Regions from separate parts of the Arthrobacter sp. T572 genome, predicted to be linked through region 1. Evidence: riboswitches for the same ligand, from Rfam matches in the RefSeq annotation. Region 1 holds a riboswitch; the other holds the start of a gene.
The links. Region 1 has a riboswitch for S-adenosylmethionine ahead of ACUYMZ_RS13685 (aminotransferase class V-fold PLP-dependent enzyme). Riboswitches for the same ligand answer to the same signal wherever they lie in the genome.
Positions count from the first base shown of each region.

Region 2: linked by a shared signal. The riboswitch ahead of ACUYMZ_RS18420 (DUF1737 domain-containing protein) and the one ahead of ACUYMZ_RS13685 (aminotransferase class V-fold PLP-dependent enzyme) in region 1 are both predicted to bind S-adenosylmethionine.

Region 1 covers NZ_JBRAZQ010000002.1:2,691,728-2,697,077, reverse strand. Annotated here, with positions in the region: gene ACUYMZ_RS13695 (metal-dependent transcriptional regulator) at 1-568, opposite strand, end outside; gene ACUYMZ_RS13690 (class I SAM-dependent methyltransferase) at 578-1,381, opposite strand; gene ACUYMZ_RS13685 (aminotransferase class V-fold PLP-dependent enzyme) at 1,556-2,950, opposite strand; SAM riboswitch class IV at 2,981-3,094, opposite strand; gene hisN (histidinol-phosphatase) at 3,278-4,090, opposite strand; gene rsgA (ribosome small subunit-dependent GTPase A) at 4,145-5,260, opposite strand; gene aroA (3-phosphoshikimate 1-carboxyvinyltransferase) at 5,263-5,350, opposite strand, start outside.
Region 2 covers NZ_JBRAZQ010000002.1:3,714,562-3,719,911, forward strand. Annotated here, with positions in the region: gene ACUYMZ_RS18405 (aromatic amino acid ammonia-lyase) at 1-100, opposite strand, end outside; gene ACUYMZ_RS18410 (NtaA/DmoA family FMN-dependent monooxygenase) at 103-1,431, opposite strand; gene ACUYMZ_RS18415 (SulP family inorganic anion transporter) at 1,561-3,264, shown strand; SAM riboswitch class IV at 3,343-3,455, shown strand; gene ACUYMZ_RS18420 (DUF1737 domain-containing protein) at 3,469-3,735, shown strand; gene ACUYMZ_RS18425 (rhodanese-like domain-containing protein) at 3,732-4,142, shown strand; gene ACUYMZ_RS18430 (O-succinylhomoserine sulfhydrylase) at 4,145-5,350, shown strand, end outside.

The DNA of each region.
Region 1 (5,350 bases):
CTATCACTTCCACCTGTGCATCCAGAGTGATCGCCTCTGCGGCGAGATAGCGCAGGAGATCAGGGTTTTCGTCGCTGATGCGGGTAATGCGCCCCGAATGCCCTTGGTCGAGTTCGATCATGCGGTACGCGTGCGGAAGTTCCACCGAGCCGTCGGAAGAGGGAATTGGATCGCCGTGGGGGTCGCGGAGCGGATGGCCGAGCTTGGCGGACATACGGTCGATGAAGGTGTCCGAGACGGCGTGCTCCAGCATTTCGGCTTCGTCGTGGACTTCATCCCAGCTGTATCCCAGTTCTTCGACCAGATAGGTCTCAATCAGGCGGTGCCGCCGGACCATGGCCAACGCCAGGCGCATTCCTTCGTCCGTGAGTCGGATAGCGGAGTACGGTTGGTGGTCCACCAGGCCCTGGTCCTTGAGCTTGCGGACCATCTCGGATACGGAGGAGTTGGCCACGCCCAGCCTCTGGGCCAGCTGCGAGGAGGTGATGGGCTTGTCCTGCCACTCCGTATAGGAGTAGATGACCTTGACGTAGTCCTCGATCGAGGAGGAGGGCGTACTGGTCTTCACACCACTAGCCTACCGTGGCGGCGCAGATCGGGCCTTTCGCGCCCGCCAGGTCTGCGTCACGTACGGCAGCCCGACGGTCTCTTCCGGCGCGTGGCCGAGGTGCTCATACAAGTACCATTCGAGGTTGCCGGTGACTTTCGTCCGGGTGGCCTGGTTGGCGCGCAGGTAGTAGCTGCGCGACTTGGCCAGTTCGATGATGTCGTCAGGAGTGAGGGTCTCCTGCCACACCGTCAGGTGGCTTTCAAGGTCCACGAACTCCGGTCCGACGACCGGCCGGAAGTCCGGTTTGTGGACGTCGCCCGCATGCATAATGCGCGACAAGCGGTGTACCCAGGGAACGGACGTATCGAGCTGGTTCCAGATCAGTCCCAGGACCCCGTCAGGCCTGAGGATCCTGGCGATTTCCGTACTCGCTTTGAGGGGATCGCACCAATGCCATGCCTGGGCGACGCTGACGACGTCGAATGCTGAGTCCGCCAGCCCTGTTGCCTCTGCCGTGCCCTCCAGCGCGTTCACCTGCGGCCAGGTTTTCCGCAGTTGCTCCAGCATGTCCCGGGAAGGGTCGACGGCGGCCACTTCCAGTCCGCGGTCGACGAGCAGCCCCGTGAATTTTCCCGTACCGGCACCAACGTCCGCAGCGAACCTGGTTCCCGCCGGCAGGAGCCAGTCAACCGAGTCCGCGGGGTAACCGGGGCGCACCCGGTGGTAGTGTTCGCCGCCGTCCTGGAAACTCTGTCCCAGTTCCTGCCGTCGTTCATGATGCAGTCTGGGACCGCTGGCGCCACCGGATACACGATGTGGACTGATGGCCACGCAAGGACTCCTTCGGAAGCTTGAGACCGGGGTACCTTACGAATTTACCGCAAGAGCGGTGCGATTCAGTGGCCGCCCGCCTCACCCAACTGGGTCGCAGTTAAGCGCGTTTTGAGGGGTCAAAACGCGCTCTGCTGCTACTTAGTTGGGTCGGGAGTCGTTCCAGTGCGCAGGCTAGTCCACGGTGCAGGGTGCGGCGCCTGCGGTACCCGGGGTGTTCGGGGCCCATTCCGGGTAGGTGCGGTGGTCGTTGGCCGGTACCCAGCGGCCTTCATCCACCACGTAGTCCCAGCCCAGGCCGGTGCGCTTGAGTTCTTCGATGCCGCGCAGCAGGCGCCCGGCGTCCTCCAGCCTGGAACCTACGCCGAAGCTGGCGCGCAGCGAACCCGAGGGCAAGCCCAGGCGCTTGAGCAGCGGGTGGGCGCAGAAGCGGCCGTCGCGGAGGCCCACACCGTGCTCTGCAGCGAGGTAGGCGGCCACCAGTCCGGCGTCGAATCCTTCCACCGAGAAGTTGACCACACCGATGGTATCGGTCGAATCGCTGAAGATCCGGTGGACGCTCACGCCGTCAATGGCCTGCAGGCCTTCCACCAGGTAGGCCCGGATGGCGGCCTCGTGGTTGTGCCATGCCTGCGGATCGAGGCCGGAAAGTACCTGGGCAGCGCGGGCGAGGGTTGCTGCACCAAGCACGTTGGGGGAGCCGCCTTCGTGGCGGGCAGGGCCGGTTGCCCAGCTGACGGAGTCCAGGCGTGCCTCGCGCACCGCTCCGCCGCCGGCAAGGTGCGGGGTTCCGGCGTCGAGCCAGTCCGGGCGTCCCACCACCACACCCGCGCCGAAAGGTGCATAGAGCTTGTGGCCGGAAAACACAACGTAGTCGACGTCGGCCGCGGCGATGTTGATGGGGCGGTGGGGTGCCAACTGTGCGGCGTCAACAACGATCCGGGCACCGTATTCGTGGGCCAGGGCTGCGAGTTCCTTGATGGGCAGGATTTCGCCGGTCACGTTGGAGGCGCCGGTGACAGCCAGCAGGGAGACGCCACCCTGGCTGAGTTCTCCGCGGATTTTCGCGATGGTGCCGGCAAGGGTGGTATCAGCCACCACGCTGCGGTGGGGAACTCCTTGCCACGGAAGCAGGTTGGCATGGTGTTCGATGTCCAGGTACAGGACTTCACCGGTGTGCTTGCCATCGATCTGTGGCAGGCAGCCTGCCAGCAGGTTCAGCGAGTCGGTGGTGTTACGGGTGAAGATCACGGAATCGTCAGGACGGCCGCCTACGAACCCGCGAACGATGTTGCGCGAGTTTTCGTACACCGAGGTGCTGATCTGCGAGGCATAACCGGCGCCCCGGTGCACGCTGGCGTAGTAGGGGAGGACCTCGTTCAAGTAGGCTGACACGATGGTCAGGGCCGGTGCCGATGCTCCGTAGTCAAGGTTGGCGTACCTGACGTGACCGCCCTGGATCAGTGGTGCCTGCAGCTCGGCGCCGGTGACGGCGGCCAGTGGCCTGCCGGCGGCAAGCTCCTGCCCGGGGGACGGCTGGATCGTGGAACTGAACGTAGCTGTGCTCATGTGACCTCACTCAAGAGGGACCCCGCCGGGGATCCGCGCTTGCCGTATCCGTTCCGGACCGGCCTGGTCGTCACCCGGGGCACCCCACCGCGAATGGAGGGTTGCCGGCCAGCAAACCGGGGTTTTGCGCTGGCACTCGTGACCTGTAAATGAGGTTAGGGCACGCCCGCCGCCCGTTTCAAAGCCGCCCGGATTGTTAAGCGCTTTATTACGCCGGTTGAAATTTGGCCGATTTGCCGAACAAACAGACGGCGGATGCCCCCGAAAGGTGGCATCCGCCGTCGAAAATTCTGCTTGGCTGCCAGGTGGCAACCGTGGCATTAGCTGCTAGAGGAGGTCGTCAACCTCGGGGTTCAAGCGCTTGAGGACTTCGGAATGGAGGATCGAATTGGTCGCCAGGGCGTTGCCACCGAAGGGGCCATCCTCACCTTCAAGGGAGGTGAACCGGCCACCGGCCTCGGTGACGATGGGGACCAGGGCCGCCATGTCGTAAAGGTTGAGCTCCGGTTCGCAGGCGATGTCCACCGCGCCCTCGGCAACAAGGCAGTATGACCAGAAGTCCCCGTACGCGCGGGTGCGCCACACGTCTTCCGTCAAGCCCAGGAACTCCTCCAGGTTTCCGCGGTCCTTCCAACCCGACAGGCTCGAGAAGGACAGGGAGGCATCGGCCAGGTGCGAGACGTTGGAAACCTTGAGCCGTGTGGCCGACGCCAGGGAACGGCCGGTGTAGGCTCCCATCCCTTTTGCAGCCCACCAACGTTTGCCCAGGGCGGGAGCGCTGACGACCCCCACCACTGGCTCCCCCTCGTCAACCAAGGCAATCAGTGTGGCCCAGACGGGAACTCCGCGGACAAAGTTCTTTGTGCCGTCGATCGGATCGATGATCCAGCGCCGCGAGCCGTGACCCGTGCTGCCGAATTCCTCACCCAGCACAGCATCCCGCGGCCGGGAACGGGACAACTGGCCGCGGATTGCTTCTTCGGCGGCCTTGTCGGCATCTGTGACCGGAGTGAGGTCTGGCTTGGTTTCGACCTGCAGGTCCAGGGCCTTGAAGCGGTCCATGGTCTGGGCATCCACGGAATCCGCCAGGACATGGGCAAGGCGAAGGTCGTCGTTGTAGCTGGAAACGGGTTGGGTCATGCCACCAAACTTATCGTGAAACGTTCCCCCGCAGCGGGACGTGAAGCCCGCTGGCTAGTTGACGGTTCCCAGTTCCTTGGCTTCCTTGGCCTCCAGCCTGGGGTCTGCGCCCAGGAGTCGTCGCAGTGATGCCAGCCGGGCCGGACCGGAGGGACCCGCGTGGCCCTCGTTGACCCACGCATCGAGGCCGCAGTTGACCGCCCCGGCGTCGTGCTTGCAACCGCGGTCGCAGGCGTCGGTGCCGGGCTCCAGGTCCGGGAACGAGTGCAGGATGCGGTCCGGATCCACCAGGGCCAGGCCGAAGGACCGGATGCCGGGAGTATCAATAATCCAGCTGCCGGACGGGGCATCGGCGAGCTTGAGCGCCAGGGCCGAGGACGAGGTGTGGCGCCCGCGGCCCGTGACGGCGTTGACGCCGCCTGTGGCGCGTTCGGCACCGGTCAAGGCGTTGACCATGGTGGATTTGCCGACGCCGGAGTGACCCAGCATGACCGTGACTTTGCCGTCCAAATGGCTGCGCAGACTTGCCACGGCTTCGCTGTCCAGGCGGGCTGACAAGCCGTCATCCGACCGGGCATCGATGCCGGATGCGGCTGCGTCCGCCGTACGGCTGATGATCACGGGGAAGTCCAGGCTCACGTAATTGGCCAGCAGCTCAGACGGATCCTTGACGTCAGCCTTGGTGACGAGCAGCAGTGGTTCAATACCTGCGTCGTATGCGGCCACCAGGGCCCGGTCAATGAAACCGGTCCGGGGTTCGGGATTGGCCGCGGCCACTACAACCACCAGCTGGTCGGCGTTCGCCACCACCACCCGTTCAACGGGGTCGGTGTCGTCGGCGCTGCGCCGCAGGACCGTGCTGCGCTCCTCTACGCGGACCAGCCGGGCAAGCGTGTCCGGCCCGCCGGAGACATCGCCGACCAGGGCCACGAAGTCACCGGGGACCACAGGGGACCGGCGGAGTTCGCGGGCCCTGGCGGCGATGACCGTCCGTTCCTGCGGGGTGTCTTCGGCCACCACGGCCGTATAGCGGCCACGGTCGACCGTGATGATCCGGCCGATCACGGCGTCGTCGTGGCTGGGGCGGTCCTTGGTGCGGGGCCGGGAACCTTTTTTGTTGGGCCGGATCCGGACGTCGGACTCGTCCCAGGAGCGTGCGTCGCGGGCCATGGTCAGGCGCTGGCTCCGTTGGTGCCCTCGCCCTGCTGCAGCATGGCCTCCCACATCAGCGGAAAGTCGGGCATGGTCTTGGACGTGGTG
Region 2 (5,350 bases), 1.0 Mb from region 1:
TGAGTTCCACGTGAAACGTCGGATCGGCCGCTGCCTCCGCCACCTCGGGAGCGCTCACGGCGGAGGTGCCGATGACCAGTGTCTTCCCAGGCCCGGGCATCGTCAGAAGTCCAGGAGGTTTTGCCGGAAGCCACCGTTTCCGTAACTGGTCCTCAAGACACCGCGGCGGCGCAGCTCGGGAGTGAGCTTGTCCAGGACGCCATGCACGGTCACGGGATCCACGAAGCCGGAAAACAGGAAGCCATCACCGCCCACTGCCTCGCCTGTTTCCTGCAGATAGTCCGCGATTTCCGCGGCTGTACCGATGATGGAGTCCCCGGCGCCGCCGCTTCGGGCCTGGAGGATCTGGCGCAGCGTGGAGCCTGGAGGTGCTGCCTTGGAGAAGTGCTCCAGGGTGCCTTGGTTGCTGTTGGTGGTGAGCTCGGGCAAGGGTGCGTCGAGGTCGAACTGCTTGAAATCAATGACGGAAAGGTAGGAGATCGAGTTGAGCTGGCTGTCGATGTCCCGCTGCGTCAGCTCCCTGCGTTGGGCGCGCAGGTCCTCGGCCTCTGCCGTAGATCCCACCACGGTGGGCTTGAGGACGAAAAGTACCTTGACATGGTCGGGGTTCCTGCCCGCCTTGGCGGCCTCAGCCCGGATGGAGTCCCGGTAGGCCTTCATGCCGTCCACGCCGCGGGCCAGGGCGATCGCCACATCGGCGTGGCCTCCGGCGAAGGCCTTGCCCCGGGGCGAGGCGCCCGCCTGCACCAGCACCGGCTCTTCCGGCAGCGGCGCTGTGTTGAGCGGACCGCGGACCTTGAAGAATTCGCCGTCGTGGTTGATCGGGTGAACTTTGGTGTGGTCGGCAAACCGACCGGCCTCAACGTCCTCCAGCACGGCGTCCGGTTCCCAGCTCCGCCACAGCCGCCTGACGACGTCGACGAATTCCTCCGCTTTTTCGTACCGGAGGTCATGTTCGATCTGCTGGTCAAGGCCATAGTTCCGCGCGGCGAGGTCGCTGCCGGAGGTGACCACGTTCCATCCCAGTTGGCCCTCGGAGAAATGCTGGAGTGTGGCCAGCAGCCGCGCCGCGGTGAAGGGCGGGTAGAAGGACGCGCTGACCGTCGGGACAATCCCGAGGTGCTCCGTGGCGGAGAGCAGGTACGGGACCAGGGCAAGCGGATCATGTTTGGGGGCGAAAGAGGCATGGGCAAGGGATACTTCCGCGGTGCCGCCGTACGTATCCGGGACTGTGAGGGAATCCTCGATGATGAACAGGTCCAGGCCGGATCTCTCGAAGGCACGCACGGCCTCCTGGTACAACGCGGGTTTCTTCCAGTCGTAACCCAGGCTGTACCCCGGAGTTCCCCACCCCTGGACTCCGAAGCCGTGTCCCACGAACCAACCAAAATGAAGCATGGGCTTGAGTGTAGAACTGCTGTGTCCGTTCACCGCGACCTGATTTCATGCGAAGTTACAGGGGGTCGTACTGCGTCAATTATGCTCCCGTGGCGTCACATGTGAAGTGCCTGCAGCACGGCCCGGCTTCCGGAAAACGGCAGGGTCCGGAATGATCTCTGTATGAGTGCGCCCACGTTCGCCCGATCTGTGAGGGACCGGTTGTTGGGCGCCTGGGCACTGAAGGGCTACAAGCGGGAATGGCTGCGGCATGACCTGATTGCCGGCGCAGCACTGTTTGCCCTGTTGGTCCCTGCGGGCATGGCTTACGCGCAGGCGGCAGGACTCCCGCCTGTCACCGGTCTTTACGCAACGGTCGTCCCCCTGCTGGTATACGCAATCGTGGGTCCTTCCAGGATCCTGGTGCTGGGCCCTGATTCTGCCCTGGCACCCTTGATCGCGGCAGCCATCATGCCTTTGGCCATGGGCAGCAGCGAGAAATCCGTGGCACTTGCGGGCCTGCTGGCCTTGCTCGTCGGCGGCATCATGCTCGTGGGTTCAGTCCTCCGCCTGGGGACCATCACCGGCCTGCTCTCAAAACCCATCCGTTTGGGCTACCTCAACGGGCTTGCCCTGTACGTGGGGTTGTCCCAGGTTCCCGCCTTCCTGGGGATTGAGGCAGAAGGCGACTCGATCTGGGAGAAATTGGCCGGCGCCTACACCCAGGTCATGGACGGAGGCACCAACCTTGCCGCCGTCGCCCTCGGACTGGGCTCGCTGGCACTGATCTGGATTCCGCGCCGCCTGAAATGGAAGGTTCCCGGAGTCCTGCTGGCCGTGGTCGCTTCCTGCCTGGCCACGGCTTTCCTGGACCTGGGCGATACCGTCAAGGTAACAGGGGCGCTCCCCCAGGGCCTGCCGGCTCCAGCGCTTGGTGGCATCACGTGGGGCGACGCCCTTGCCCTGGTCCCGGCGGCGGCCGGCATCGCCCTCATGGCGTTCGCTGACACCGGAGTACTGTCCCAGTCCCTGGCAGCGAAAGAAGGGAAGAGGATCTCCGGCAACAGGGAGATGGCTGCCTTGGGTGCAGCCAACGCAGCAACGGGTGTCCTGGGTGGCTTTCCCATCTGCGGCAGCAGTTCCCGGACACCTGTTGCGGTGGATGCCGGGGCAAAGTCCCAACTCACGGGTGCCGTGGGAGCGGCCTTGGTGCTCGCCTTCATGCTCCTGGCGCCCGGAGTCACCGAATTCCTGCCGTCGGCCACCTTGGCGGCCGTGGTGATCGCCGCCGCGGTCGCCCTGGCCGATCCCGCGGGAGTGCGGCGCCTGCTGCGCATGAGCCGCAGCGAATCCGTGGTCATGCTGGCGGCGTTCCTTGGAGTGCTCCTGGTTGGCGTGCTGCAGGGAATCCTCGTGGCCATCGCCCTGGCCCTCCTTGATTTTGTGCGGCGGGCATGGAATCCCTACCGTACGGAGCTCGGCGCCCAGGAGGGCCGCCCCGGATACCACGACCTCGCACGCCACCCGGAAGGCGACAGGATCCCCGGGCTCCTGATCCTCCGGTTCGATGCACCCCTCTTCTTCGGGAACGGGCAGGTCCTGGCCACTTTCGTCCGGGAAGAACTGGACGAGGCCGAGGACCACATCACGCACGTCATCCTCGCTGCCGAGCCCATCACCGGGATCGACACCACAGCCCTGGACGACCTTGTCACGCTGGACGAATGGTTGGCCCAACGGGGCGTGGACCTCGTGTTCGCCGAGCTGAAGGGTCCGGTCAAGGACAAGCTGGTCCAGCTGGGCACGGCTGCCCGCTTCACTCCTGACCACTTCTATTCGACAGTTGGTGCGGCGGTCCGTGAACTGGCCGGACAGGACCACAAGTAGGCACCGGTTACGCAACATGACGGCTGCCATGCCCGCAACAAATGCAGGTGAACGTCCACGGATGTTACGTTTTTCTTGAGTAATGAGCACCAGCGTTAAGCCCTGACTTGCTGGTCGGCAACCCTCTCCCGCGGCGGGGTGCCTCAGGTGACTACTCGGCGTATCGACACTTCGAACTGCAAGCGTGACTGAGGAGCACCACGAATGCCAGAACCCACTGACGACAAACTCGCCTACCGCCTGATCACGGGCCCGGATACCCGCGAATTCTGCGAGCGCATCAGCAACGCCCTCGCCGAAGGCTATGTGCTGCACGGCAGCCCGTCCGCAACCTTCAACGGCACGGACGTGATTGTGGCGCAAGCCATCGTCCTGCCCGCCGCGATCGCAAGTGCGGATGCCGCCGTCGCGAACGCCGTGGACCAACTGGAAAACGACGAAGACGAAGAAGCATTCGAGGGACACGCATGAGCTACGCAGGTGACCTGACCCCGCAGGATGCGTGGGCCAAGCTTAAGGACGGCGCCATCCTGGTTGATGTCCGGACCGAGGGCGAATGGGCCCACATCGGCATCCCTGACACCAAGGCCACGGAGAATGATCCCCTGTTCATCCAGTGGAACCTCGCCGGCGGCATCCCGAATCCGACCTTCATCGACGACCTGAAGCAGCAGGCTCCCGAGGCTGACGGCGTTGAACTGCTGTTCATCTGCCGTTCGGGCCAGCGCTCCATCTCCGCCGCCATCGCCGCAACGCAGGCCGGATTCACGTCCTACAACGTCCTGGAAGGCTTCGAGGGCGAACCTGACCGTTACGGGGAACGCACCGTCAACGGCTGGAAGAACCGTGGCCTGCCCACCAACCTGGGGACCGACTAAAAGTGACTTTCAATCCTGACGCCGCCGGCTGGAGCGCTGACACCCAGGCCGTCCGCGGTGGACTCGACCGTACCAACTTCCAGGAAACCGCCGAGCCGGTGTTCCTCAATTCCGGCTTCGTCTACGAATCCGCTGCAGCAGCAGAACGGGCGTTCACCGGCGAAGACGAACGCTTTGTCTACTCGCGCTACGGCAACCCGTCCGTGGCCACGTTCCAGGAACGGCTGCGGCTCCTTGAAGGAACCGAGGCCTGCTTTGCCACGGCGTCCGGCATGTCTGCAGTCTTCACCGCACTGGGCGCACTGCTGGCAGCCGGCGACCGCGTGGTTGCCGCCCGTTCACTCTTCGGTTCCTGCTTTGTGATCCTGAACGAAATCCTGCCGCGTTGGGGCGTGGAAACAGTGTTCGTCGACGGCCCGGACCTGGACCAGTGGCGCGCGGCGCTCTCCGAGCCGACCACGGCCGTCTTCTTCGAGTCACCGTCCAACCCGATGCAGGAAATCGTGGACATCGCTGCCGTCAGCGAACTGGCACATGCCGCCGGGGCGACTGTGGTCGTCGACAATGTCTTTGCCACTCCCCTGCTGCAACGCTGCGGTGAGCTGGGCGCCGATGTGATCGTCTACTCGGGCACCAAGCACATCGATGGCCAAGGCCGCGTGATGGGTGGAGCGATCCTGGGCACCAAGGAGTTCATTGACGGCCCCGTCAAGCAGCTCATGCGGCATACCGGACCGTCGCTGTCCGCCTTCAACGCCTGGGTCCTCACCAAGGGCCTTGAAACCATCGGGCTGCGCGTGAACCACAGCTCCGCATCGGCTTTGAAAATCGCCGAATGGCTCGAGCAGCAGCCGGCCATCAACTGGGTCAAGTACCCGTTGCTTAAGTCCCACCCGCAGTATGAGCTCGCCACCAAGCAGATGAAAGCCGGCGGCACCGTACTGACGTTCGAACTGTCACCGTCCTCCGGGCGGAGCGCCAAGGAAGCCGCCTTTGCGTTGCTGGACGGCCTGCGGGTCATCGACATTTCCAACAACCTGGGCGACGCCAAGTCCCTCATCACGCACCCTGCCACCACCACCCACCGGGCCATGGGACCGGAGGGACGGGCCGCCATTGGACTGTCCGACGGCGTGGTCCGGTTGTCCGTTGGATTGGAAGACGTGGACGACCTGATTTTGGATCTGGAAAAGGCGCTCAAGCAGGTC